3 regions of the Streptomyces sp. NEAU-YJ-81 genome follow, and region 1 is predicted to be linked to each of the others. Evidence: riboswitches for the same ligand, from Rfam matches in the RefSeq annotation. Region 1 holds a riboswitch; each other region holds the start of a gene.
The links. A riboswitch is a leader RNA that binds a small molecule or an ion and turns the genes downstream of it on or off. The one in region 1 is predicted to bind thiamine pyrophosphate.

Region 1 (9,400 bases):
TGTGGTTCCTCGGCGACTTCACCGACCGCGGCCCGGACGGCATCGGCGTCATCGACCTGGTCATGCAGCTCTCCGCCGAGGCCGCGGCCGCGGGCGGCTACTGCAAGGCGCTGATGGGCAATCACGAGCTGCTGCTGATCGGCGCCAAGCGGTTCGGCGACACGCCCGTCAACTCCGGTGCCGGAACCGCCTCCTTCCAGGCCGCCTGGCTGCTCAACGGCGGCCAGCGCAGTGACATGGAGCGGCTCGAGGACCACCACCTCCAGTGGATGTCCCGGCTGGACGCGATGGCGGAGGAGGACGGGCATCTGCTGGTCCACTCCGACACCACCGCCTATCTGGATTACGGCGACTCGATCGAGGCCGTCAACGACACCGTCACCGAGACGCTGCAGCGCAGCGACGCCGACGAGTGCTGGGACCTGTTCCGCAAATTCACCAAGCGGTTCGCCTTCCGCGACGAGGACGCCGGGCCCATGGCGGCCCGCGAATTGCTCGACACCTACGGCGGGGAGCGCATCGTCCACGGCCACAGCCCCATCCCGTATCTGCTCGGCGAGGTCGGATCCGAGGACGGCGAGGACGGCGGCACGCCCGCCGTCGAGGGCCCGCATGTCTACGCGGACAATCTCGCCGTGGCCATGGACGGCGGCGTCACCATGGCCGGAAAACTGCTGGTCGTTCAACTTCCCCTGACCGACTGAGGGTTCAGCGGACGCTGCCCGGGGCAGATAGAGAGCTTCACCGGCGCGGGAGCAATTCGCGAAACTTGCTGTCACCCCGCGCCGGATCGGCTCTACCATCGGCTTATCCGTCGCAGGCTCTCCTCCGTTTCCGCCCGACCGCCCGGCGCAAGCCGGCGTCACGGCCCTACGGAGCATCGGGGGATGCACCATGAAAAGCGCTCCGCACCTGCTGACCGAGGACCGCCCAGAGTTCGAGCGGGTTCTCGACGAGGCACTGCGCACCGCCGACCATCGCCCGGACCTCACCGGTGTCGGGCAGCGGCTCACTGCCGAGCAGTTGCGCACGATGGCGCTCGGCGCCTCGGCCGCGATAGCGGCATGCGCGGCCGCCGAATATCAGGACTACCGCGAAACTCGCGCCAAACTGCGCGAGCCCGCGCCGCTCTTCCCGCTCGCCGGGAATGTGAGCGAGCGCGAGCACCCGGACGGCACGGTGGGGCTCGCCGACGCGATGCAGGACGCCGCGGGGGCCGGGCTCGTCGCCATGCTCGCGGTGCTGGCGCCGGTGCTCGCCGGAACCGCCGCGATCATCTTCCTCATCGTCGGCTACGTCCTCAACGTGCTCGACCCGGCCCCCTCCATCGCCCAGCCGATGGTCACAGCGGGCTGGTTCTTCGCCGCGCTGACCGCCGCGGGCATCCTCATCGCCGCCGTCGGACTGCTCCTGACCGCGCTGCGCAACGGCTCCAGCGCGATCCGGGGCGAGGCGCGCAGCGAGCAGCTCGAGGAGGTGGACCGCGCCAGAGAGGTCTGGCGTCAGGCCCTGCTGGAGCGCGGCATCCTGCCGTTCCTCCGCGAGGCCCTGGCCAACCCCTCGGCCCCGTCCCCCTCCGCCTACGTCCCGACCAACCCCGAAACGGTCAGCCGCACCCCGCACCTCGGCTACAGCCGCCCCGGCTTCAGCACCGACGGCGAAGGCCCCAAGGCCCGCCCCCGCTACAGCAGCCCGGACTTCACCAGCCCCGACTACGGCGGGCCTGAGCACCAGCCGGACTAGCCCGCGTCCGGGGCCACCCCGGGGTCATTCCGGGCGCGCGTGAGGGTGCACGTGGGGTCATCCCGGATGGCGGGGCACGGCTGCCTCGGCAGCATGGCTGACCATGACTTCCTTGACCCGACGTACCTTCATGGGTGGTTGCGCGGCCGGAACGCTGCTGGCCGTGGCCGGGAACACCGAGGCCCGCGCGGCGGCGGGGACCACCGCGTCGACCACGGCGCCCGACGAAGCCGCCCTGCAGGCAGCTATCAGCGATCTCTCCCATCCACCCGCCACCTCCGCGCAACTGCGCGTCGACCGCCAAGGCGACCACTGGTACGGCACGGCCGGGGCGGCGGACCTCGGGAGCGGGCGTGCCGTACGCCCGGACGACCGCTTCCGTGCGGGCAGCGTCACCAAGGCGTTCGTGGCCACCGTGGTCCTGCAACTGTGGGCCGAGCGCAGGGTGGAGCTCGACGCCCCCATCGGGCGGTACCTCCCGGATCTGCTGCCCTCCGCCTTCTCCCGCCGCATCACCGTGGCCCAGCTGCTCAACCACACCAGCGGACTGCCCGACCATCGAGGGCTGCCGGACGACAGCACTCCGGAAGGGGTCCTGCGGCATCGATGGGACCGGTGGACACCGCGGGAGTGGGTCGAAACGGTGACGCACGACCCGCTGAAGTTCGATCCGGGGACCACACAGGAGTACCGGGGCATCAACTACGTCCTGCTCGCCCTGATCATCGAAAAGCTGACCGGCCGCCCCTACGGCCAGGCGATCGAGTCCCGCGTCCTACGCCCACTGGGCCTGACCCGGACCCTGCTGCCGGGCCAGGACCCCCGCCTCCACGGTCCTCATGTGCACGGCTATCTGCGGATGACCGACGGGTCGCTGCGCGATATCACCGTGTACAACCAGTCCAGCGCCTGGGGCGAAGGCGAGCTGGTCTCGACCCTCGACGACCTGTCCCGCTTTCAGCGAGCCCTGTTCTCCGGCGCCTTGCTGCCGCCCCACGCGCTGGACAAGCTCTTCACCCTGCCCCCGGATTCCGTACGGATGCTGGACGGCACCCCGGCCCGCTACAGCCTCGGGCTGCAGACGGCCACGGTGAACGGCGTGACGTTCTGGGGAAAGACCGGCGAGACATACGGCTACCGCACCCGCATGTTCGCCACCCGCGACCAGGCGCTCCGCTTCGTCCTCTCCTACGCCCCGACGCCGCTGACCACCCAGGAGGAGATGACCAACCGGGTCGTCGCCGCACTCACCGCGTGAACCACCCAGCGGCCCGCGCTCCGGACCGGCCCAAGGACGGCTCGGAGCACGGACCAACGCTCGAAGGGATGTTTCACGTGAAACGGGCCAACAGGAAGAAGAGGAAAGCGCCCGCGTCCGCTGCTCAGCAGTGAAGTGCGGCCCATGTCCGTAGTCCGCCTCAGTCCGCCATCGGCTCCGCGTCGGTTCCCATGCCTCGCATACTGCTGTGCCGGGCGGCACTGTCGCCACCTGGCGAGGCCGCCGGACCCCGGATCCCGGGCTCGGGGTCCAGCGGCGCCGAGCACCAGCCGGCTTGGCGCTGGTGCACGGTTTGTCCTCAAATCGATCAATTATCCACCGATCGAGGGAACTTCCGCCTATTCGGGGGAATTGATGGGCGGTGATGTTTAGCGTCCATCGGTGGAGGTGATGCGCGATGCGCAAACACAACACACCGCCGGGCCCATCCGCCCGGCACGACGCCATGGACGTCAACGATTTCGTCTACGCGGCCACGGGGGCCCGGGTCCGAAGGTTGACCCTGCCCAACGGAGAGCACTGGTTCCCCGCTGCCGATGTGTGCCGAGAGCTCGGCTACACCACGACGCGGAAGGCTCTGCTCGATCATGTGCCGGAGGAGCGGCGAGAGTCTCTTGAGACTGTGACTTCCAGTCACAGTCTCAGCATTCCCGCAGGTAGGGAATGGCGCCGAGACTTGCAGCTCGTCGATCTCGAAGGACTTATCCTCCTCGTGAACGGCTGCACCAAGCCCGCGTGCCTGCCCTTCAAACAGTGGGTCTCGAGAGTGATCGCCACCGTCCAACGCGAGGGCTCATACGCGCTGGAAGTCTCCGAGATCTCCCGCCCCACTCCACCGAGCGAGCTCATGGACGCGATCGTCCGACTGGAGACGCGGGCCGAACGCTTCCATACGGAGGTACTGGATTCCCTGCATCGGTCCGAGCAGGCGTGGTCACAGATCCTCGATGCGCTGGGCTGCCGACCGGGCGAGGAGCCCGAGGCGGACAAGCGGGAGCTGAGGCTCAGGACGGAGGACCTGTTCGCACAGTGGAAGGACCGGCTGAGCATCACCGAGGACGTATGGGCGGTGGCCGTCTACATCCTCCCCACGCTGGCCGAAGCCGGACAGATCGGCCACTCGCTGGAGACGCTCTCGGCCAAGACGGGGCTCACTCGGCAGCGGGTGCACGCCTGTCTGCGGTTCCTCCAGAAGCACCGCTGCATCCGTCAGAACGGGCTGGCGGACAGCGGACATCCGATCTACGTGGCTGAGCTTCCGCCCGCGTAGCGGCACGCTGAGGGTCCGAAGTCGCAAATCCAAGTTGCGGCTTCGGACCCGTCCCGCAGCGTATCGCCTGTTTCACCCCGCAGGCGCTGCTTTGCCGGGCTTCACCGGCGATCTCGGCCTACGCGTCCGCGCCTCAGTCCGCGATGGGCAGATAGACGCGGTTGCCCGCCTCCGCGAACTCCCTGGACTTCTGGAGCATCCCCGCCTCGATCTCCTCGGGCGTCGCGTCGGCGTCGCCGCCGAACTGCTCTGTGATGCTTCTGCTGATCTTCATCGAACAGAACCTGGGCCCGCACATCGAGCAGAAGTGTGCCGTCTTGGCCGGTTCCGCCGGGAGGGTCTCGTCGTGGAAGGAGCGGGCCGTGTCCGGGTCCAGGGCCAGGTTGAACTGGTCCTCCCAGCGGAATTCGAAGCGCGCGTCGGAAAGCGCGTCGTCCCATGCCTGGGCGTCCGGATGGCCCTTGGCCAGGTCGGCTGCATGGGCGGCGATCTTGTAGGTGATCACGCCGGTCTTGACGTCATCGCGGTCCGGCAGGCCCAGGTGCTCCTTGGGCGTGACGTAGCAGAGCATCGCCGTGCCCCACCAGGCGATCATCGCGGCGCCGATGCCGGAGGTGATGTGGTCGTAGGCGGGGGCGATATCGGTGGTGAGGGGGCCCAGGGTGTAGAACGGGGCCTCCTCACAGATCTCCTGCTGGAGGTCGACGTTCTCCTTGATCTTGTGCATCGGGACATGGCCCGGGCCCTCGATCATCGTCTGGACGCCATGCTCCTTGGCGATCCGGTTGAGCTCGCCGAGCGTGCGCAACTCCGCGAACTGCGCCTCGTCGTTGGCGTCGGCGATCGACCCGGGACGCAGCCCGTCGCCCAGCGAGTAGGTGACGTCGTACGCCGCGAGGATCTCGCAGAGCTCCTCGAAGTGGGTGTAGAGGAAGGACTCCTGGTGGTGGGCGAGGCACCACGCCGCCATGATGGAGCCGCCGCGGGAGACGATGCCGGTCTTGCGGCGGGCGGTCAGGGGGACGTACGGCAGCCGGACGCCGGCGTGGACGGTCATGTAGTCGACGCCCTGCTCGGCCTGTTCGATGACCGTGTCCTTGTAGATCTCCCAGGTCAGCTCCTCGGCCCTGCCGTCGACCTTCTCCAGCGCCTGATAGAGCGGCACGGTGCCGATGGGGACCGGGGAGTTGCGCAGCACCCATTCGCGGGTGGTGTGGATGTTGCGGCCGGTCGAGAGGTCCATCACCGTGTCGGCGCCCCAGCGGGTCGCCCAGGTCATCTTCTCGACCTCCTCCTCGATGGAGGAGGTGACGGCGGAGTTGCCGATATTGGCGTTGACCTTCACCAGGAACCGCTTGCCGATGATCATCGGCTCGATCTCCGGGTGGTTGACATTGGCCGGGAGGACGGCGCGGCCCGCCGCGATCTCCTCCCGGACCACCTCGGAGGAGACGTTCTCGCGGATCGCCACGTACTCCATCTCCGCCGTGATCTCGCCCCGCCGCGCATAGGCGAGTTGGGTCACGGGGCCGCCCGCTCGGCCGCGCCGCGGCTGGCGCGGGCGGCCGGGGAAGACCGCGTCGAGGTTGCGCAGTCCCCCGCGGGGCGAGGTGTGCTTGATCCCGTCGTCCTCGGGGCGGACGGGACGGCCCGCGTACTCCTCCGTGTCGCCGCGGGCGACGATCCAGTTCTGCCGCAGCGGCGCCAGGCCACGGCGGACATCCGTCTCGATGGTGGGGTCGGTGTACGGGCCGGAGGTGTCGTACAGCGTCACATCCTGGCCGTTGGTGAGGTGCACTCGGCGGACCGGGACGTGGAGGTCCGGGCGCGAACCCGCGACATATCCCTTATGCCAGCCGAATTCGGCCTTCTCGGCGCGCGATGATGCATCCTGCTGAGTCATGAGACCCACTCCCTACGCCGGCATTACCCGGTAACAGGTTCAGCGGTCGGCGCAGCTGTCAGCGTCAGCGCCCTCTCAGCCCGGTGCTCCGAGCTCCCGCGATTGCAAAGGTTCGTGCCCACGCTAACGGTTTATCCACAGTGCTGAACAGGGGGCCCACTCCTCTTGCGATGATGCGACCGTGACCGCCATCCAGCAGGACCACCCGCCCGAGCAGCCCCGCCCCTCCGATCAGGCGCACGACCACGGCCACGGCCATTCACACGGCCACTCCCACGGTCATGGCCCCGCCGCTCCCGTCTCCGCCCGCCTCCGCAAGATCATCGCGACGGTGCTCATCCCCTTCGCGGTCGCCGTCGTCGCCGGTCTGATCGTGCTCTGGCCGGGCGGCACGCCCGACCACAAGGCGAGCGGCCGCAGCGGTCTCGGCTTCGACCAGCAGACCGTCGCCGGACGGGTGGTGAAGGTCGAGGAGGTGAACTGCGCCGATGTCAACGCCCAGCCGCAGGCGCCCACCGAGCCCGGCCAGGACAGCGCCGCCCAGAACGGCGCCCCCGGGCAGGGCGGGAAGAAGAGCGTCTGCGAGAAGGCCACCATCGAGGTCACCTCGGGCAAGGACAAAGGTCGCACCTTCCCCGAAATCGTCCAGCCCAACGCCTCGCGTCAGTTCAGCGCCGGGCAGGAGCTGAAGCTGGCGTACGCCCCCAAGGCGCCCAAGGACCTGCAGTACTCCGTGTCCGACGTCGACCGGTCGATGCCGATGGCGCTGCTGGCGGGGCTGTTCGCGCTCGCCGTCGTGGTGGTGGGGCGGCTGCGCGGGGTGTTCGCGCTGGTGGCGCTGGCGATCAGCTTCGGGGTGCTGACGCTGTTCATCCTCCCGGCGATACTCCAGGGTTCCAATCCGCTGGTGGTCGCGGTCGTCGGGGGCAGCGCGATCATGCTTCTCGCGCTCTATATGTGCCATGGGCTGACGGCCCGTACATCGGTCGCCGTGCTCGGCACACTGGTGTCACTGCTGCTGATCGGGGTGCTGGGCTCGCTGTTCATCGCCTGGGCGAGCCTGACCGGCAATACGGACGACCAGACCGGGCTGGTGCACGGCCTCTATCCGAACATCGAGATACGCGGGCTGCTGCTGGCGGGCGTGATCATCGGCTCGCTGGGTGTGCTGGACGATGTGACGGTCACCCAGACCTCGGCGGTGTGGGAGCTGAGGGCCGCGGACCCGACCGCGTCCCGGCGCAGGCTCTACGGGGCGGCGATGCGGATCGGGCGGGACCACATCGCCTCCGTCGTGAACACGCTGGTGCTGGCGTACGCGGGCGCGTCGCTTCCGCTGCTGCTGCTGTTCTCCATCGCGGACAGCGGTGTGGGCACGGTCGCCACGAGCGAGATCGTCGCGGAGGAGATCGTACGGACGCTGGTGGGCAGCATCGGGCTCGTCGCCTCGGTGCCGGTGACCACGGCGCTGGCCGTGCTCGTGGTCTCCGCGGACCGCGCCCCGGCGGCGGACGGCGCCCCGGCGGCGGACGGCGCCCCGGCGGCGGACGGCGGCGCGGAGCGGGGGGCCGACGCGGGCGGCGCCCAGGGAGCCAGGACCGGCCGGGGCGGACGCGGGCGGCGGCGCCGGGCCAAGACGCGCTGAGCGGCCGGGCAACGGCACGTTGAGCCGCCGGGCCGGGACACAGCCGCTGGGCGAGGGCACGACGAGCCATCGGGGACGGCACGCTGGGCCGCCGGGCGGGGACACGACGAGCCGCTGGGCGACGAGCCGCTCAGCCACCGGGCACGCCGCCCGGCTGGCTCGGTTATCCGGCCGGTTCGGTGGTGACGGCCGGTTCGGTAATGGCGGCCGGTTCAGCCGCGGCACACCGGCCTTCGGCCCGCCGCCGCGTATCCGGCGCTCAGCCCGCGTACCGGTCCTCGGCCAGGATGCGGTGGAGTTCGGCGTCGAGATCGCCGACCGGATCGCAGGCCGCCGGCTCCTGGCCGAAAGGCACCACCCGGTCCGTCCGATCGAGGAAGGCCACCAGAGGGGCGGCCCCGGCCCGGAACAGGGCCCGTTCACAGCCGACTTGGAGTCTGATGAAGACGTCCGAGAGCCCCTCGGGGGAGGCTGGAGCGATGCGCACATCCCCCTCGCCGGTGGGTTTGCTCAGTCCGTCCAGCAGCAGCTCCCGCGCGAAGGACCAGCTCACCGGCGCGTCGCCGGGCAAATGGAAGGTGATCTCGACGGCATAGGGGTCGCTGCTGTCGTAGGACAGCTCGACCGGGATCCGGAAGGAGAGATCCTGCGAGACCAGGAAGGTCATCGTCACTTCCGCCTGAACTGTGTCACGCATGTCACGCATCGTTCGCCGCCCCGGGTTGTTTGCGCATGGCCGACTCTGGAGCGTAGCGACTCGATTGCTGTGCGGAGTCGGTTTGCCTCGTGTGAGGGAACGAAAATGGCCAGTGTTGCCATGGGGAGACCCGCGGGGCCGGACGACGTGGGCCCGGTGGGCGGGAGATCGGGGCCGGCGCACCGGCCGTATCGAAGATCGCTGTCGTCAACAGGCACCCCCGGGGTGTTGTTGCGAGGCAGACGCCGAGAGGAAGAACGCCGAGGTCTCGCACTCTAACGGCAGGGGTGGCGCCGGACCGCGCTCCCGCCCCGGCGGTATCCCTCGCGCGGCGTATCCACGCGCGGTGGGGGCCGCAGGGCCTGCGGGGATGCGTCAGGCCCTGGGCGACGCGGCGAGCGCCGCGGGGCGGGTCAGGCGGTGAACTTCCGTACGACGTAGATCAGCCCGGCGATCAGCGCCACCAGCAGCAGCGCCTTGAAGACGAAGCTCACCAGAAACCCGATCACGCTCATGATCAGGCCGCCGAACACGGCGAGGATGAGGACCGGTATCGCGATCCAGGTCACCCACCACGGCAGGCCCCGGAATATCCCCTTCGTGGTCACGTAACTCCCTGCTTTCTCTCCGAGCCGTGGGTCCGGACGCCGACGGCCGGTCTTCCCTGCCTCGATGCTAGGACGGGACGGAAGCGCGCGGGCGCCCCTCGCCCCCCGTCCTCCCCTGAGCGGACCCCTACGGGACCGTCCCACCACGCATCGGCTCCACGGTGGACAAGCCTCAGGCGGCACCAGCCCTCGGGCAGCACCACCCCCCGGCCGGTGTCAGCCCTCGGCCGGTGTCAGTCCTCGGACGGCATCAGC
Region 2 (9,400 bases), on a different contig from region 1:
TCGGCATCCCCACCTGGTTCTACGGACACGAGCCGCCGAGCGCGTTCGCCTCACACATCGCCAAGTACTTCGCCAACGCCACCCGGGAGGACGGGCTGTTGGCGCGCTCGACCGCGGGCGTGGTCTTCCTGCCGGGCGCCGCCGGGACCGTCCAGGAGATCTTCGACAACGCGACGCCGAACTACTACGAGTCGCGCGGTGACCCCACCCCGATGGTGCTGGTGGACCGGGACCACTGGACCCGGCGACTGCCGACCTGGCCGCTGCTCGAAGCGCTCGCGGAGGGACGGTCCATGAAGGCCCGTATCGCACTGGTGGACTCGGTGGACGAGGCACCCGAGGCGCTGCTCTCGCTGCTGGGCTGACCCGACGTCACGAAGGCCCCGGCGTGGGAGAGTTCCCGCGCCGGAGGCCCCAGCATGAGGACCGCACCCCGGCGCGCCGTAGTCCAAGCGTCAGGCCCCCGCCGCAAGCGCCCTGACGCCAGGAACTCGCGTGTCAGGAAGCGGCGTCCAACAGCACCACATCGGCCGGGTCGAAGGCCGCCCCCACCCGGGCCCCCGCCTCCGGGGCGTCCCGCAGGGCGCAGGACGCTTGCAGAGGCGGCGCGGCCAGGTCCGCCGGCCGCAGGATGAGCGCCACATGGTCGCCGCGGAAGGTGCGCGTCTCCACGGTGCACGCCAGCCCCTCCTCGGGGTCCGTCAGCCGCACCCCGGCCGGGCGGACCAGCAGCCTGGTGGGGCCCGGCCGGGAGCCGGGCGGAACGGGCAGCTTGCCCCAGCGGGTGTCGGCGACCTCGCCGTCCACGGTCGCCTCGACCACATTGTCGAAGCCGAGGAAACGGGCGACGAACTCGGTGGCGGGCCGCTGCCACACCTCCAGCGGGGTGCCGGTCTGGGCGATCCGGCCGTTGTCCATCACCACCACCCGGTCCGCGAGCGCGAACGCCTCCCCCTGATCATGAGTGACCGCGAGGACGGTGGTCCCCAGCCGTGCGAAGAGCTCGCGGAGTTCCATCACCAGCCGCTCCCGCAGCCCCCGGTCGAGCTGGCCCAGCGGCTCGTCCAGCATCAGCAGCTTGGGCCGCGGGGCCAGCGCGCGGGCGAGCGCCACCCGCTGCTGCTCGCCGCCGGAGAGCGAGTCGACGGGGCGGCGCTGGGCGCCCGGCAGCCCCACCAGCTCCAGCAGTTCGGCGACCCGGCGATCCGCCTCCGCCCGCCCCACCTTGCGCATCCGCAGCCCGAAGGCGACATTGCCGCCCACGTCCCGTTGCGGGAAAAGCTGGTGGTCCTGGAACATCAGCCCCACCCCGCGCCGGTGCGTGGGCACCCCGTTCTGGTCCTGTCCGGCGAGCCACACCCGGCCGTCGTCGGCGCGCTGCAGCCCGGCCACCACGCGCAGCATGGTGGACTTGCCGCTTCCGCTCGGGCCCAGCACACAGACCGTCTCGTGCTCGGCGACCTCCAGATCCACGGCGTCCAGCGCATCGCGCCGGCCGAACCTTACGGTCACCTCGTCCAGTCGCAGCAGCGTCATTCAGAACTCTCCGGAACGGTCGGTGCGGATGCGCTCGAGTGCCAGCAGCGATCCGGCGCAGACCAGCATCAGGATCGTGCTCAGGGCCATCGCCTGCCCGTAGGTGAGCTGTCCGGCCCGGCCCAGGAAACGGGCGATGGCCACCGGGAGGGTCGGCTGGTCGGGGCGCGCGATGAAGACGGTCGCCCCGAACTCGCCCAGGGAGACGGCGAACGCGAAGCCCGCCGCGACCGCCACGGCCCGCCCGACCAGCGGCAGGTCCACTTCCCGCCAGACCCGCCACGGGGACGCCCCGAGCACGGCCGCCGCCTCCCGGAGCCGGTGGTCCACCGCCCGCAGCACGGGCAGCATGGTCCGTACGACGAAGGGCACGCCCACCAGGGCCTGGGCGAGCGGCACCAGGAACCAGGAGGCACGCAGATCCAGCGGGGGCTCGTCGAGGGCGATCAGGAACCCGAATCCCACGGTGACGGCCGAGGTGCCCAGGGGCAGCATCAGCAGCGCGTCGAAGCCCCGTACCAGCCTGCCCGCCTTACGGGTGAGCGCGGCGGCGGCGAGGCCGCCCACGGCGAGGGCGAAGACGGTGGCGACCGCCGCGAACCGCAGGGAGTTCCCGATGGCCTCCATGGGTGCCACGAAGAAGGTGCCTCCGCTGTCGGCGGCCGACTTGAGCGCCTCGTAGTAGGTGAATCCGTAGCCGTCCGGTCCGTTCAGCGAGCGTTCCACCAGCACCGCGAGCGGTGTCACGATCAGCAGCGCGACCACCGCCAGCACGCCCCACAGCAGCGCCCACTGCGCCGGGCCGTTCGGCCGGCGCGCCGTGCGGCCGGGGTCGACGAGCCGCAGGGCGCTCTCCCGGCGCCTTACGGTCCACGCGTGCAGGGCCAACACGGCCGCGACCGCGGCGAACTGGACGAGGGTGAGCACCGCCGCCGTGGGCAGGTCGAGCAGCTGTGCGGTCTCCCGGTAGATCGCCACCTCCAGGGTGGCGTAGCGGGGGCCGCCGAGGATCTGGATCACGCCGAAGGAGGTGAAGGTGAACAGGAACACCATCAGCGCGGCGGCGGCGACTGCGGGGGCCAGCGCGGGCAGCGTCACCCGGCGCCAGGCCGACAGCCGGCTCGCGCCGAGCACCCGCGCGGCCTCCTCCTGGCGCGGGTCGAGCTGGGCCCACAGCCCGCCGACGGTCCTGACGACGACCGCGTAGTTGAAGAAGACATGGGCCAGGAGGATCGCCCAGACGGAGGTGTCGAGCCGCATCCCCCACAGCTCGTCCAGCAGCCCGCCCCGGCCGAGCAGAGCCAGGAAGGCGGATCCGGCGACGACGGTCGGCAGCACGAACGGCACGGTCACCACGGCCCGCAGCAGCCCCTTGCCGGGGAAGTCGAAGCGGGCGAAGACATAGGCGCCGGGCAGCGCGACCGCGAGCGTGAGGGCGGTCGACGCGACCGCCTGCCAGCAGGTGAACCACAGGACGTCCAGCGTCGCCGGATCGGTGACCACCTCGGCGATCCGGCCGAACCGCCACTGCCCGCCGACGCGCAGCCCCCGGGTGACGATGGCGGCCACCGGATAGGCGAAGAAGACCGCGAAGAAGGCGAGCGGCACCGCCATCAGGGCGAGCCGGAGAGCGAGCGCGCGACGGCCGCCGCCGGCTGCCCTGTCGGCCTTACGGTGGCCGTCGGCCGTCTTACGGTTCTCGCGGGGCTCTACAGGACCAGCGAGGACCATGTCTTGACCCACGGCTCACGGTTCTTGGCGATCTTCTGCGGCGCCAGGGTGGCGGAGTCGGCGATCCTGACCCCGTACCGGGTGAACAGCTCCGGCAGCTTGGCGTCCTCGCGCGCCGGGTTGACGTACATGTTCAGCGGGACGTCCTCCTGGAACCGCTTGCTCAGCAGGAAATCCAGCAGCGCCTTGCCGCCCTTGGTGTTGCCCGCTCCGTTCAGCAGCCCGGCGAACTCCACCTGCCGGAAGCAAGTGCCCGTCGCCACCCCGGTGGGGGCCTTGGCGGGCTTGGTCTTGGCGTCGGCCACCTCGGCGGGCGGGCTCGAGGCGTAGGAGACGACGAGCGGCCGGTCGCCCTTGCCGCCGCCGGCCGAGCCGGAGAACCGGTCGTAGTACGCCTGCTCCCAGCCGTCGACGACCTCGACGCCGTTGGCCCGCAGCTTCTTCCAGTAGCCCTTCCAGCCGTCGTCGCCGTACTTGGCGGCCGTGGCGAGGAGGAAGCCGAGGCCGGGGGACGAGGTGGCCGCGTTCTCGGTGACGAGGAGGTTCTTGTAGGCGGGCTTGGTCAGATCCTCCAGCGTCCGGGGCGGCGCCAGCTTCTTGTCGGCGAAGTACTTACGGTCGTAGTTGACGCAGATGTCGCCGAAGTCGACGGGGGTGACGCGGTGCTCGGCCCGGTCGAGCTGAAGGGCCGTCGGGACCTTGTCGAGGCCCTTCGCCGTGTAGGGGGTGAACAGGTCATTGTCGAGCGCCCGGGAGAGCAGGGTGTTGTCGACGCCGAAGAACACATCGCCCTGGGGGTGGCCCTTGGACAGGATCGCCTGGTTGACGGCGGCTCCGGCGTCGCCCCCGGCCTGCACCCGCACCTTGTAGCCGGTCTCCTTGGTGAACTCCTTGAGGACCGCCTTGGAGGCCGCGAACGAGTCGTGCGTGACCAGGGTGACCGTCTTGGAGTCCGCGCCGCTCTTGGAATCCTCGCCGCAGCCGACGAGCGCGCCCAACGCCAGTGAGCCGAAAAGGGCGGCTGAGATGGCACGCCGAAGCTGGCTGTTCATGGTGATGCTGACTCCCTACGCCGGTATGACCCGGATCAGGTCCGAGGGTCTGCGGCCGTGCCGCACTCTCAGCGCTGTGAGCGCTCCCCTGTCGGAATGTTCACTTGTACGGATGTTCAGTTTTGCGACGATCGCATGATGCGACGATGCTCAGGCACCGTATCAGCCGGTCCTCAGCGCTCCGAAGCCGCCAGCTGCCCGCAGGCCCCGTCGATCTCCTGGCCACGGGTGTCCCGGACGGTCACCGGCACCCCGTGGGCCTCCAGGGCCGCCACGAACGCCTTCTCGTCCTCGGGCCGGGACGCCGTCCACTTGGAGCCGGGCGTCGGGTTGAGCGGAATGAGGTTCACATGCACCCGGCGGCCCTTGAGCAGCCGGCCGAGCAGATCGGCGCGCCACGCCTGGTCGTTGATGTCCTTGATCAGCGCGTACTCGATGGAGACCCGGCGGCCGGACTTCTCCGCGTACTCCCACGCGGCGTCCAGGACTTCGCGCACCTTCCAGCGGGTGTTGACCGGCACGAGGGTGTCGCGCAGCTCGTCGTCGGGCGCGTGCAGCGACACCGCGAGCCGGCACTTGAACCCCTCGTCGGCGAACCGCAGCATCGCCGGCACGAGGCCGACGGTCGAGACGGTGATCCCGCGCTGCGAAAGGCCGAGGCCGTCGGGCTCGGGGTCGGTGAGCCGGCGGATGGCGCCGACGACGCGGTTGTAGTTGGCCAGCGGCTCGCCCATGCCCATGAAGACGATGTTGGACAGCCGGGCCGGCCCACCGGGGATCTCACCGTCGCGGAGGGCCCGCATTCCGTCGACGATCTGGTGCACGATCTCGGCGGTGGACAGATTGCGGTCCAGCCCCGCCTGGCCGGTGGCGCAGAACGGGCAGTTCATCCCGCAGCCCGCCTGTGAGCTGATGCACATGGTGACCCGGTCCGGGTAGCGCATCAGTACGGACTCCACGAGCGTGCCGTCGAAGAGCCGCCACAGGGTCTTGCGCGTGGTGTCGTCGTCGCAGCTGATGTGGCGCACCACGCTCATCAGCTCCGGCAGCAGCCCGGCGGCCAGCTTCTCGCGCGCGGCGGCCGGTATGTCGCTCCACTGTGCGGGGTCGTCGACGTAACGCGCGAAGTAGTGACGCGACACCTGACTGGCCCGGAAGGGCTTCTCCCCGAGGGCGGCGACGGCCTCCCGGCGCTCGGCGGGTGTGAGGTCGGCAAGATGCCGCGGGGGCTTCTTGGCCCCGCGCGGCGCGGCGAAGGTGAGTTCTCCGGGCTTAGGCATGATTCACCCAGTGTCGCAGACGTACGAAGGGCCCCGCGCCATGTGTGGCGCGGGGCCCGTGGGCGGCCTCGTCAGCCGCCGCCCACGAAGATCACCAGCAGCAGCCACGCGACCGGCGCGGTGGGCAGCAGCGAGTCGAGCCGGTCCATGATCCCGCCATGGCCGGGCAGCAGCTTGCCCATGTCCTTGATGCCGAGGTCCCGCTTGATCATGGACTCGCCGAGGTCGCCCAGGGTCGCGCTGACCGCGACGGCGAGGCCGAGCAGCAGGCCCTGCCACCAGACGCCGTCGTCGATGAGGTACTGCATGCACAGCGCGCCCGCGACCATCGCGAAGGTCACCGCGCCCAGCAGCCCCTCGCGCGTCTTGCCGGGGCTGATCCGCGGCGCCAGCGGATGCTTGCCGAAGCGCCAGCCCACCGCGTACGCCCCCGTGTCGCTGACCACGGTCAGCAGCAGGAAGGTGAGGACCCGCCACGGGCCGTCCCCGGTGTCGAGCATGAGCGCCACGAAGGTGGCCAGGAACGGCACGTAGAAGGCGGCGAAGACGCCCGCGGTGACATCCCTGAGGTAGTTGTCGGGCGGTTCGGTCATCCGCCAGACCAGCACCGCGAGCGCTGTGAGCGCCACCGCCACCACCGCGCCCTGGGCACCGCGCACATAGCCGGCGACGATCATGGCGACCCCGCCGACCGCGAGCGGCACCAGCGGGACCCGGATGCCCTTGCGCTCGGTCAGCCGTGAGGTCAGCTCCCAGAGCCCGACCACCACCGCGACCGCTACCACGCCGACAAACACGGGCTTGTAGATGAAGAGCGAGGCCACGATGATCACGCCGAGGCCGATGCCCACCCCTATCGCGGCGCGCAGATTACGGCCCGCGCTCTTCTTCCCCTGCCCGGCACCGGCGCCGCGCGCGCCGCCGTCGGCCGAGGCCGGGTCGGGCGCGGGGTCGGGGGGCGTCGGCGGGCGCCCGGCGGGCGGCCGGGGTCCGGGCTGCGGCTCCCGCTCGTCGCGGAAGAGGGGGCCGCTCAGCCGAGCGGCCCCCCGGTCACGGTCGGCGGCCTCGCCGGAGTCGCCGCCCGCGTGGGGCACGGTGGGCATGGGGCGAGTCTGCGCCGCTTCGCCCACCTCGTGCGCGGGACCCGCCGAAGAAGGCGCCGCCACCCAGCCGTAGCCGGGGGAGGTGCCCTGACCGCCCGGTGCCCGGAATCCGGCGCTTGGTGGGGCCCCCCAGGAAGAGTCGTTCATCAGACCTCGAGCAGCTCGGCTTCCTTGTGCTTGAGCAGCTCATCCACCTGCGCGACATACTTCGCCGTGGTGTCGTCGAGCTCCTTCTCGGCGCGGCGCCCCTCGTCCTCGCCGACCTCGCCGTCCTTGATCAGCTTGTCGATGGACTCCTTGGCCTTGCGCCGGACGCTGCGGATCGAGATCTTCGCGTCCTCGCCCTTGGCCTTGGCGACCTTGATGAACTCCTTACGGCGCTGCTCGGTGAGCTCGGGGAACACCACCCGGATGATGTTGCCGTCATTGCTCGGGTTGACGCCCAGATCCGAGTCCCGGATCGCCTGCTCGATGTTGCGGAGCGCGGTCTTGTCGAACGGCGTGACCACGGCCATGCGCGGCTCCGGCACCGAGAACGACGCGAGCTGATTGATCGGCGTCAGCGCACCGTAGTAGTCCGCCACGATCTTGTTGAACATCGCCGGGTGCGCACGCCCGGTGCGGATCGCGGCGAAGTCCTCCTTGGCGACCACAACGGCTTTCTCCATCTTCTCCTCGGCCTCGAGGAGGGTCTCTTCGATCACCACTTGCTCCTGGTGTTATCAGTAAGCAGAGCCTCGCCCCTGCGTGCGTCTTCTCCTGCACGGTGTCCGACCGGCAGGCCGTTGTCCATCCCCCGTTCGAGCCGTCAGGCCCGGGAGCCCTGGTCGCTCACCAGCGTGCCGATCTTCTCACCCTTCACCGCGCGCGCGATATTTCCTTCGGCCAGGAGCTCGAAGACGAGGATGGGCAGCTTGTTGTCCCGGCAGAGGGTGATCGCGGTGGCGTCGGCGACCTTCAGGTCCCTGGTGATCACCTCGCTGTACTCCAGGGCGTCGAACTTCACCGCATCGGGGTTGCGGGCGGGGTCGGAGTCATAGACCCCGTCCACGCCGTTCTTCCCCATGAGCAGGGCCTGCGCGTCGATCTCCAGCGCCCGCTGGGCCGCGGTGGTGTCCGTGGAGAAGTACGGCATGCCCATACCCGCGCCGAAGATCACCACGCGCCCCTTCTCCAGGTGGCGCACCGCACGCAGCGGAATGTACGGCTCCGCGACCTGACCCATGGTGATGGCGGTCTGGACGCGGGAGTCGATGCCCTCCTTTTCCAGGAAGTCCTGGAGGGCGAGGCAGTTCATGACGGTTCCGAGCATGCCCATGTAGTCCGAGCGGGCCCGGTCCATACCGCGCTGCTGCAGCTCCGCACCGCGGAAGAAGTTACCGCCACCGATGACGATGGCGATCTCGGCACCGTCCCTGACCACGGCGGCGACCTCGCGGGCGATGGCGTGCACGACATCGGGGTCGACACCGAGTCCCCCGCCTCCGGCGAACGCCTCGCCGGACAGCTTCAGCATGAAGCGACCATGCTTGGCCGCACCGTGCGCGTTCTTGTCGTCGGCGGCCTGTTTGGCGTCCGCGCCGTGATTCATTGGAGATCTCCTCGTGCACATACGAAGAAGGCCACTGCCGGACGGGTCCTGTTACGACCTCTGCGGCAATGGCCTCCTCGTCACATCTGCGGCCGACCGGTTGACGGTTGGCTGACTACGACCCTATCGGGGTCGACGGTCATTCGCTGCTCGGCTCAGACGCCGACGCGGAAACGGGCGAAGCGCTTGAGCGAGACACCGGCCTCGTCCAGGACCTTCTGGACGGACTTCTTGTTGTCCTTGGCGAACGGCTGGTCCACCAGGACGTTCTCCTTGAAGAAGCCGGTGACGCGACCCTCGACGATCTTCGGCAGGGCGCCCTCGGGCTTGCCCTCCTCGCGGGCCGTGGCCTCGGCGACGCGGCGCTCGTTCTCGACCGTCTCGGCCGAGATCTCGTCGCGGGTGAGGAACTTCGGGGCGAAGGCGGCGATGTGCTGCGCGACGTCCTTGGCGACCGTGGCGTCTTCCTTGTCCAGCTCGACCAGGACGCCGACCTGCGGCGGCAGGTCCGGGCTGGTGCGGTGCATGTACGCCGCGACGTAACCGCCGGAGAACTGCGCGAAGCGGTCCAGGACGATCTTCTCGCCGAGGGTCGCGTTGGCCTCGTCGACGAACGCCTGAACGGTCTTGCCCGCCTCGATCTCGGAGGAGAGCAGGGCGTCCAGGTCGGCCGGGGAGGTCTTGGCGACGTGGGCGGCGATGGCGTCGGCGACGGCCACGAACTTGTCGCCCTTGGCGACGAAGTCCGTCTCGCACTTCAGCTCGACCAGCACGCCGGAGGTCTTGTCGTCCGCGATGAGGGAGACGACAGCGCCGTTCTCGGCGTTGCGGCTCTCCCGCTTGGCCACGCCCTTCTGGCCCTTGACGCGCAGGATCTCGACGGCCTTGTCGACGTTGCCCTCGGCCTCGTCCAGCGCCTTCTTGCAGTCCATCATGCCGGCGCCGGTCAGCTCACGGAGCTTCTTGACGTCAGCGGCGGTGAAGTTCGCCATGATCTGTAAATCTCTTCTCGAAAGTCGAAAGCTCTACGGGTGAACGGCGGGGGCGGCGCCATCGGCACCGTCCCCCGCCGTCATACACCGTCTGAGTGACGTCTGAGTGGTCAGC
Region 3 (9,400 bases), on a different contig from region 1:
AACGCGGCGCGGGCGGCGGCACGCCGGGGCGGCTGACCGTCCTTGTGGCGCTGCGCGGCGCCCGCCCCGAGGACGCCGCGCATCGCACCGTGGTCCACGCCCCCGACCGGGAGGCGGAGTTGGCCGCCGTCTTCGGCGACGGGCACGGGCTCCGCGAGCCCTGCCCCCACCCCACGGTGACCGTGCTGCGCCCGGACGACCCCACGGTGCGCCCGGACGAGGAGCACGAGGCCGTCACCCTTACCGCCGTCGTCGCCCCGCACGGCCCGGTGGACTGGACAGACGGCGCGGCGGCGGAGCAGGCCGCCCAGCGGCTGATCACGGCCGCCGAGGCCGCGATACCGGGGCTGCGGGACCGGATGCTGTGGCATGAGGTCCACACGCCCGCCCACACCGAGGCGGAGACGGGCGCCAGGGGTGGCGCCGTGCCGGGCCCGGTGCTCGCCGGGGCGGACGGCGCGTTTCTGCGGCCCGCCAATGTCACCCGGCTCCCGGGCCTGTATCTGGCAGGCGGCTGGGCCCATCCGGGCGGCGGGCTCGCCCACGCCGGGATGTCGGGCGCGCTGGTGGCCGGGCTGATCGTCGAGGGCGAGGACTGGCGCGGCTCCCAGTAGAGCGGCTCCCAAGGCTCCCAGGAAACACGCGAGCCCGCTCCCGGAGAGCGGGCTCACCTGGCAGCGGGGCTCAGTAGCGGTACTGCTCGTCGAAGCCCTGGGGATAGCCCTGGGCCTGGCCCTGTTGCTGCTGCTGGTACGGGTACCCCTGCTGGTCCGCCGCGGGCGCGGCGTCGCCTTCGCGCTGCTGCGGCACCCAGGGCCCGCCGGACTGCATCACGTCGTACGCCGGGTCCGGCGAGGGGTAGGAGGCGTCGGCCGCCCAGTGGTCGCCGCCGTAGGCCCCGCCGCCGCCGTACGGATCCTGCTGGCCGTAGGCCGCGTACTGGTCGGCGTACTGCTGCTGGCCGTAAGCCTGCTGGTCGTATGCCTGCTGCTCATAGGACTGGGCCTGGGACTGAGGCTGGGCCTGGGGCTGGGCGCCGCCGTACGGGTCCTGGCCGTAGGCCGCGTACGCCTCGTTCCCGTAGCCGTACTGCCCGCCCTGGCTCATCTGATCCGCGTACACGTCCTGGCCGTAGTTCTGGCCGTGCCCCTGGCTGTGGTCCTGCTGCGAGCCGTAGCCGCCGTACGTCTCGTACGCGCTGTAGCCACCGGCCGCCTCGCCGCCGTACGCGCCCGCGGCCGGGGTGAAGGCCGACGGCTCCTCGTAGACGCCGTACTCGCCGGTGTCGTCGGGCAGCGGCTGCGGCTGGTACGTGGGCGGCTCCGGCTGCGCCGCCGGGACCGCCTCCAGGTCGGACACCTCGAGGATCGGCTCCTTGTCCGAGTCGTCCGGCCGGGGGCGCTCCTCGCGGCCGAGCAGTCCGGGCAGCCCGCCGCTCAGCGCCCAGCCCGCGGCGAAACCGCGCCGGAAGGAGAGCGTCACATACGTCTGGCCTATGGCGAAGGCGATCGCCCCCACCCCGATCACCGGAACCGACGGGATCAGCACGCCGACGACCACGCCCAGAAAGCCGACGAAGGCCAGCAGCCGCCAGCGCAGCCGCGCCTTGTACTGGAGGAGGACCTCCCCCAGCAGCCACAGCGCGACGACGCCGAATGCGATGTAGAGGACCGTCCAGCCCATGCCCGCCCCTCTCAATGCGGCCGCCCGTCGGCTGCCGTCATCAGGATCAGGACCGCTGATGCAGTCCCAGATTCTCGTAGATTTCCAGCGTCGCCGGGGAGTGGTTCAGGGTAATGAAGTGCAGCCCGGGGATCTCCTCGGCCATCAACCGCGCGCACACCTCTGTGGCGTAGTCGATTCCGATCGAGCGTACAGCCGCCGGGTCGTCTTTCACCGCCAGGATCCGTTCAGCCAGTTCGGGCGGGAACGCGGCATTGCTGAGCTGTGCGAACCGCTCGATCTGCTTGACGTTCGTGACGGGCATGATCTCAGGGATGATCGGTGTCGTACAGCCCGCCGCCGCGACCCGGTCGCGCAGCCGCAGATAGTCCTCGGGGTAGAAGAACATCTGCGTGATGGCGAAGTCGGCGCCCGCACGGCACTTGTCGATGAAGTGACGGATGTCGGTGTCCCAGTCCGTCGAGCGGGGGTGCATCTCGGGGAACGCGGCCACGCCGACGCAGAAGTCTCCGGACTCCTTGATCAGCCGGACCAGCTCGACGGCGTAGTCGAGGCCGTCGGGGTGCCGGATCCACTCCCCCGTGGGGTCGCCCGGCGGGTCGCCGCGCAGGGCCAGCATGTTCCGGATCCCGGCGCCGGCGTACTGCCCGATGATGTTGCGCAGCTCGGCCCGGGAGTGGTTGACGGCGGTCAGATGGGCGACGGGGGTGAGCGTGGTGTCCGTCGCGATGCTCTCGGTGACGCGCACGGTGCCCTCACGGGAGGAACCGCCGGCTCCGTAGGTCACGGAGACGAAGGTGGGCGAGACGGCTTCCAGCTTGCGGATGGCGTTCCACAGCGTCTGCTCGCCCTTCGCCGTCTTGGGGGCGAAGAATTCGAAGGAATACGACTGCTCGCCCGACGCGAGCAGATCGCGCACGGTCCGGGCGCGATCGGTCCTGGTGGAAGCGGTGCCTAGGGCCATACGTGCAGGCTATCCACCCGGCTCGGCTACGCCCACCCGGCCGCGGAGGTTTGGGGGTTTTGCCAGCTTTCTGTCCGCAGTGCGGACAGCTCGGCGCGCCCTCGACCGGCGGACGAGCCGAGCCGGATGAAAACCGGGTGAAAGCCGGGTGAAAAGCCGGGGCCGGGCCCCGGTCAGGCCGCGCGCACCCGCTTGGCCAGCTCCGCCGTCGCCACCGCCGGGTCGTCGGCAGCGGTGATGGCCCGGACCACGACGATGCGGCGGGCGCCCGCCTCCAGGACCTGATCCAGGTTGGACGCGTCGATTCCGCCGATGGCGAACCACGGCCGCTCGGTGCCCAGCGCCGCGGCGTGGCGCACCAGGGACAGCCCGGGGGCGGGGCGGCCCGGCTTGGTGGGGGTGGGCCAGCAGGGGCCGGTGCAGAAGTAGTCCACACCGGGCTGGACGGCCGCCGCGTCCACCTCCGCCTCCGCATGCGTGGAGCGCCCGATCAGCACGTCCGCGCCGAGGATCGCGCGCGCCGCGGGCACCGGCAGATCGCCCTGGCCCAGATGGAGCACATCCGAGCCGATGGCATGCGCGACATCGGCGCGGTCGTTGACGGCGAGCAGCTTTCCATGGCGACGGCAGGCATCCGCGAGGACCTGGAGGTGCTCCAGCTCCTCGGCCGCCTCCATCTCCTTCTCCCGCAGCTGGACGATGTCCACGCCCGCCGCCAGGACGGCGTCCAGGAACTCCGGCAGGTCGCCCTGGCGCTTCCGTGCGTCGGTGCACAGATAGAGGCGGGCGTCGGCCAGCTGCTCATGCGCGGTGGCGGTGGTGGACATGGTTCGGTACCCCCGGAGGGTCGGCGGCGTACGGGCCGGGCGCGGAGCCCGGCCCGTACGCCGTGTGCGACAACACGCGACTACGTGCGATTACATGCGACAACGGCGACGAAAACGCGAGAGCGACCAGCCCTGTACACGCCCCGTACGGGCTCTGTACGAGCCCGTACGGAAGGCCGCCGAAAGCTGGACGGGAGCAACATCAGACGGCGAGCGCCTGCGCGCGCCGCTTCACTTCCGTACCGCGATTCTCGCCCAGGGCCCGTGCCGGGGTGCCAGGCAGGCTCGGGTCGGGGGTGAAGAGCCACTCCAGCATCTCTTCGTCGCTGAAGCCGTCGTCCTTCAACAGCGTCAAGGTCCCTACGAGGCCCTTGACGACCTTTCCGTCGGCGATGAACTCCTCGGGCACCTGAAGCACCCTGTTCTCGCCACGGCGCACCGCGATCAGCTGGCCCTCCTTGACCAGCTGCCGGACGCGCGTCACCTCGACACCGAGTCGCTCGGCGACGTCGGGGAGGGTGAGCCAGGCGGGGACGAGAGCATCGATCTTTGCGTCAATCTCGGTCACGGAACAAGCCTGCCATCTGGGACTGACAGTGGGTAGCCGGGCGCCCGCCGCGCGGGCCGCCCGGCCCGCCCCACACGCCCCGCCCGGCGGCCAACCGGCCGGTCAGCAGACGGCCGACTTCAGCGGCACCGACGGGTCCTCGGCCCGCGTCCGGTCCAGCCGGGCGCCGCGCTCGATCAGCTTGCGCCCCTGGGCCAGATCGCGCGGACGGCCGACGGCCAGCAGGGCGACCAGGGCGCCCTCGCGCAGCCAGCACACCGACCAGGCGGCACCGGCCGGATCGCCGCGCCAGACCAAGTCATCGGCCTCCGAATGGTGCCCGGCGTACTGCACGAAGCGCCCGAACTGCTCGGACCAGAAATACGGCACCGGGTCGTAGACCGCGCCGGGGAAGTGGGCGACCATCCGGCTCCCCACCACATTGGCGGCGACGGTGCGCGGCCCCTGCAGCGCGTTGTCCCAGTGGTGCACCAGCAGCCGCGTGCCGTAGCGGGCGGACGGGAAGGAGGCACAGTCGCCGACCGCGTAGACGTCCGGCGCCGAGGTGCGCAGCCGGTCGTCGGCGGCGACGGAGCGGTCCTCGGCCAGCTCCACGCCCGAGCCCGCCAGCCAGTCCGTGGCCGGCCGGGCCCCGATCCCGACGACCACCGCGCCCGCCCGCAGCCGGGTGCCGTCGCCGAGCACCAGCCCGCTCTCGTCCACGGAGGCCACCCGGGCGCCGGTCACCAGCCGGGCCCCGTAGTCCTCGTACCAGGCCGCCATGGGGGCCGCGACCTCGGCCGGGAGGGCGCCCGCCAGCGGCCGGTCCGCGGCCTCGACGACGGTCACGGCGCAGCCCGCCTCGCGCGCCGCCGTGGCGAACTCCGCGCCGATCCAGCCCGCCCCCACGACCGCGATCTCGCGCTGCCGGGCGAGCACCGGGCGCAGCCGCACCGCGTCGTCCAGGGTGCGCAGCAGATGGACGCCGGGCACGCCCTCGCTGCCCGGCAGCGGGACCGGCTCAGCGCCGGTGGCGATCACCAGGACGTCGTACGGGAGCTGTCCGGTCGCGGTCTCGACGAGCCGCTTGTCCGTACGGAGCCCGGTGACCTGGACGCCGAGCCGCAGCGTGATGCCGAGCCCGGCGAAGTCCACGTCGAGCGTCGACCCCTCGGCCTTGCCGAGCAGCACGGCCTTGGACAGCGGCGGCCGGTCGTAGGGCTGGTGGGTCTCCGCGCCCAGCAGGACGATCTCCCCCGTCCAGCCCTGTTCGCGTAGCGCGACGGCGGTCTGCACCCCCGCCATGCCCGCTCCGACGATCACCACCCGCTGTTCGCCGCCGCTCGAGGACGGCTTCGTCGTCGTCTCATCGCTCACACGATCACTGTATTGCGGCTGGTGGGGCGGACCGCAGAGGGCGAGGGGAGATCTCGGGCACAGAGGGGAGGGGGCGGGGGCTGGTGGGTGGTCGGGCTTTCGGGCGATTCGGGGCCGTACTAGGGTGGCGGGGCAGAGCACTCGCGGGAGCCCGGACGTACCGGGCTGAGAGGGAGGCTGGAACGGCCTCCGACCGTACGAACCTGATCCGGGTCATGCCGGCGAAGGGAGGGGCACCGTGTCCACGCACGCACCAGGTCACGACGACGGACCACACACCTCTGGGCTTGGCCGCCGACCATCCGTGGGCGGACCGTACGACGCCCTCGTCATCGGGGGCGGCATCATCGGCCTGGTCACGGCCTGGCGGGCGGCCCAGCGGGGGCTGCGCACCGCCCTCGCCGACCCGGCGCCCGGGGGCGGAGCCGCCTGGGTGGCGGCGGGGATGCTGGCCGCCGTCACCGAGCTTCATTACGGTGAGCAGACCCTGCTCGGGCTCAACTTGGCCTCGGCGCGCCGCTATCCGGACTTCGTGGCCGAGCTGGAGGAGGCGAGCGGCCAGGACGTGGGCCACCGCTCTTGCGGCACGCTCGCCGTGGCGTTCGACGCCGACGACCGCGCCCAGCTGCGCGATCTCCACACGTTCCAGCAGGGGCTCGGGCTGGAGACCGAATGGCTGACGGGGCGTGAATGCCGCCGTCTGGAACCGATGCTCGCGCCGGGCGTACACGGCGGGCTGCGCGTCTCCGGCGACAACCAGGTGGACCCGCGGCGGCTGACGGCGGCGCTGCTCACCGCGTGCGAGCGGGCCGGGGTCACCTTCCACCGCGCCCGCGCGGAGCGGCTGTTGCTGGACGGCGACCGCGCCACCGGGATCGAGCTGACCGGGGGTACGCGCCTGGCTGCCGAGCGGACCGTCCTGGCCGCCGGCAGCCTCAGCGGACGGCTCGCGGGCGTCCCCGACGACGTCCTGCCGCCCGTACGACCCGTCAAGGGGCAGGTGCTGCGGCTGTCGGTGCCCGAGCGGTACGCGCCGTTCCTCTCCCGGACCGTACGGGCCGTGGTGCGCGGCGGGCCGGTCTACCTGGTGCCGCGCGAGAACGGCGAGCTGGTCATCGGCGCGACCAGCGAGGAGCTGGGCTGGGACACCACGGTCACCGCGGGCGGGGTCTACGAACTCCTGCGGGACGCCCATGAGGTGGTGCCCGGCATCACCGAACTGCCGCTGGTGGAGACGTGTGCCGGGCTGCGCCCCGGCTCACCCGACAACGCCCCGATGCTCGGCCCGACCGCGCTGCCGGGGCTGCTGCTGGCCACCGGCCACCACCGCAACGGCGTCCTGCTCACCCCGATCACCGGCGATGTCATGGCCGAGGCGCTGACGAGCGGAGAACTCCCGCCGGAGGCCCGGCCGTTCACCCCGCGGCGCTTCGCGGCCCCCGCAGCCACACCCTCCCCAGCACAGGAGCAGCACCCATGACCGTCTCCGTCAACGGCGAGCCCCGCGAGGTCCCGGACGGGACCACCCTCGACCGGCTTGTCGCGACCCTCACCCAGGCGCCCTCGGGCGTCGCCGCCGCCGTCAACGAGACGGTCGTCCCACGCACCCAATGGCCCGCGACCCCGCTCGGCGACGGTGATCGCGTCGAGGTCCTCACCGCGGTCCAAGGAGGCTGATCCACCCATGGCTCCCACCACGGCCGCTACTGCAACCACGGCCGCTACTGCCGCCACACCCGTCACCACCCCCCCGAACGCCCCGGGCCGCGCGCCCCTCACCACCCCCGACCCGCTCACCATCGCCGGGACCGACTTCGGGTCCCGCCTGATCATGGGCACCGGCGGCGCTCCCAGCCTGGAGATCCTGGAACGCTCGCTGCTGGCCTCCGGCACCGAGCTGACGACCGTCGCGATGCGGCGGCTCGACCCCACGGTGCAAGGGTCGGTGCTCTCCGTTCTGAACCGGCACGGCATCCGCCCGCTCCCCAACACCGCCGGGTGTTTCACCGCCGGTGAGGCCGTGCTCACCGCCCGCCTCGCCCGGGAGGCCCTGGGCACGGACTGGGTCAAGCTGGAGGTGGTCGCCGACGAGCGCACCCTGCTCCCCGATCCGATCGAGCTGCTGGACGCCGCCGAGACGCTGGTCAACGACGGGTTCACGGTCCTCCCGTACACCAATGACGACCCGATCCTGGCCCGGAAGCTGGAGGACGTCGGCTGCGCCGCGATCATGCCGCTCGGCTCCCCGATCGGCTCCGGTCTCGGCATCCGCAATCCGCACAACTTCCAGCTGATCACCGAGCGCGCCACCGTGCCGGTGATCCTGGACGCGGGCGCGGGGACCGCATCGGACGCCGCGCTGGCCATGGAGCTCGGGTGCGCGGCGGTGATGCTCGCCTCGGCCGTCACCCGGGCCCAGGAGCCGGAGCTGATGGCGGGGGCGATGCGGCACGCGGTGGAGGCGGGCCGGCTGGCCCACCGGGCGGGCCGGATCCCGCGCCGCCACTTCGCCGAGGCGTCGAGCCCGACGGAGGGCCTGGCGGCCCTGGACCCCGAGCGCCCGGCGTTCGGCTAGCCCCTGTCCGGGCAGGGCGCTCGGCCAGCCGCCGTCCGGGCAGGGCGTTCGGCCGGTCCCCCGCCCGAACCCGGCGCTCGACCAGACCCCCGCCCAAGCCCGGCGTCCGGCCATGCCCCCGCCCAGCGACCCAGCGTCCGGCCCGCCGCTGTCCGGGCCCGGCGCGGCCCTCTACCGTGGATTGAGGGAGCAGCGCACAGCGCGGAGGTGGTCGCCGTGACCGTGACCGTGGACGACCGGATCGAGCGCGAGGTGTACGTACCGGCGCCGATCGACCGGGTGTGGCGGGTGCTGACGACGCCCGAGCACATCCGCGTCTGGTACGCCCCCGGCGGCTGCGAGATCGATCCGCACCCCGGCGGGAGGCTCCGGTTCCGGTGGGACGAACACGGAGAGTTCCACGGTCAGGTCGAGCAGGCGGTCCCCGACACGCTCTTCCGCTTCCGGCTGGCCCTGGAACCCGATCACGCGCCCTCGGACCCCGGGGAGGCGACCCTGGTGGAGTTCGCGCTCTCCCCCGAGGGGCGGGGCACCCGGCTGCGGCTGGCGGAGAGCGGTATCCGTGCCCTGGCCGTCCCCGACGACGCCAAGGCCAAGCACGCCGAGTACGCCACGCTGTCCTGGACCTCCGCGCTCGAGGAGCTGGCCGCGATCGCCGCCGCGTCGCACAACTGACCCGCCGGTGTCACCGTTCCGCTGCAGTACCCGCCCCACCTGGGGCGGGCGGTCATGGCTCATATCGATGCCTCGTAGACTTCCCCCGTGGATACGACCCTCCAGGACCCCCTCGTCGGGCAGGAGCTCGACGGCCGCTACCGCGTTGAGGCGCGGATCGCCGTTGGCGGGATGGCGACGGTCTACCGGGCCGTCGACACCCGGCTGGACCGTGTGCTCGCCCTGAAGGTGATGCACCAGAGCCTCGCCTCCGACGCCGCCTTCGTCGACCGCTTCATCCGTGAGGCGAAGTCCGTCGCGAGACTCGCGCACGCCAATGTGGTCGCCGTCTACGACCAGGGAGCGGACGGCGGCCATGTCTATCTGGCCATGGAATACGTCGCGGGCTGCACCCTGCGCGATGTGCTCCGCGGGCGCGGGGCGCTGCATCCGCGCGCCGCGCTGGACATCCTGGAGCCGGTGCTGGCCGCGCTCGGGGCGGCCCACCGCGCCGGTTTCGTCCACCGCGACATGAAGCCCGAGAACGTGCTGATCGGGGACGACGGCCGGGTCAAAGTCGCCGACTTCGGCCTGGTCCGGGCGGTGGACACCAACACCAGCGCCTCCACCGGCACCGTCCTCGGCACCGTGTCCTATCTCGCGCCCGAGCAGATCGAGCACGGCACGGCCGACCCCCGCGCGGATGTCTACGCCTGCGGTGTGGTGCTGTACGAGATGCTGACCGGCTCCAAGCCGCACGGCGGCAGTACCCC

Region 2: another riboswitch for thiamine pyrophosphate. It lies ahead of J5X86_RS17665 (thiamine ABC transporter substrate binding subunit); the one in region 1 lies ahead of thiC (phosphomethylpyrimidine synthase ThiC).
Region 3: another riboswitch for thiamine pyrophosphate. It lies ahead of thiO (glycine oxidase ThiO); the one in region 1 lies ahead of thiC (phosphomethylpyrimidine synthase ThiC).

The regions. Positions count from the first base shown of each region.
Region 1 covers NZ_JAGFNO010000001.1:414,152-423,551, reverse strand. Annotated here, with positions in the region: gene J5X86_RS01905 (metallophosphoesterase) at 1-704, shown strand, start outside; gene J5X86_RS01900 (hypothetical protein) at 895-1,743, shown strand; gene J5X86_RS01895 (serine hydrolase) at 1,847-3,001, shown strand; partial or broken gene J5X86_RS52380 (Bro-N domain-containing protein) at 3,420-3,725, shown strand; gene J5X86_RS52375 (DNA-binding protein) at 3,735-4,292, shown strand; gene thiC (phosphomethylpyrimidine synthase ThiC) at 4,426-6,195, opposite strand; TPP riboswitch at 6,188-6,305, opposite strand; gene J5X86_RS01880 (YibE/F family protein) at 6,377-7,840, shown strand; gene J5X86_RS01875 (SsgA family sporulation/cell division regulator) at 8,100-8,537, opposite strand; gene J5X86_RS01870 (DUF5326 family protein) at 8,951-9,145, opposite strand; gene J5X86_RS01865 (cupin domain-containing protein) at 9,396-9,400, opposite strand, start outside.
Region 2 covers NZ_JAGFNO010000006.1:332,594-341,993, reverse strand. Annotated here, with positions in the region: gene J5X86_RS17680 (LOG family protein) at 1-365, shown strand, start outside; gene J5X86_RS17675 (ABC transporter ATP-binding protein) at 499-1,536, opposite strand; gene J5X86_RS17670 (iron ABC transporter permease) at 1,537-3,150, opposite strand; gene J5X86_RS17665 (thiamine ABC transporter substrate binding subunit) at 3,246-4,319, opposite strand; TPP riboswitch at 4,315-4,419, opposite strand; gene rlmN (23S rRNA (adenine(2503)-C(2))-methyltransferase RlmN) at 4,493-5,599, opposite strand; gene J5X86_RS17655 (phosphatidate cytidylyltransferase) at 5,671-6,849, opposite strand; gene frr (ribosome recycling factor) at 6,849-7,406, opposite strand; gene pyrH (UMP kinase) at 7,511-8,293, opposite strand; gene tsf (translation elongation factor Ts) at 8,449-9,285, opposite strand; gene rpsB (30S ribosomal protein S2) at 9,396-9,400, opposite strand, start outside.
Region 3 covers NZ_JAGFNO010000034.1:49,706-59,105, reverse strand. Annotated here, with positions in the region: gene J5X86_RS42430 (NAD(P)/FAD-dependent oxidoreductase) at 1-614, shown strand, start outside; gene J5X86_RS42425 (hypothetical protein) at 685-1,683, opposite strand; gene metF (methylenetetrahydrofolate reductase [NAD(P)H]) at 1,730-2,647, opposite strand; gene thiE (thiamine phosphate synthase) at 2,821-3,474, opposite strand; gene J5X86_RS42410 (Rv2175c family DNA-binding protein) at 3,677-4,042, opposite strand; gene J5X86_RS42405 (NAD(P)/FAD-dependent oxidoreductase) at 4,145-5,326, opposite strand; TPP riboswitch at 5,532-5,645, shown strand; gene thiO (glycine oxidase ThiO) at 5,703-6,878, shown strand; gene thiS (sulfur carrier protein ThiS) at 6,875-7,075, shown strand; gene J5X86_RS42390 (thiazole synthase) at 7,083-7,973, shown strand; gene J5X86_RS52190 (SRPBCC domain-containing protein) at 8,190-8,648, shown strand; gene pknB (Stk1 family PASTA domain-containing Ser/Thr kinase) at 8,736-9,400, shown strand, end outside.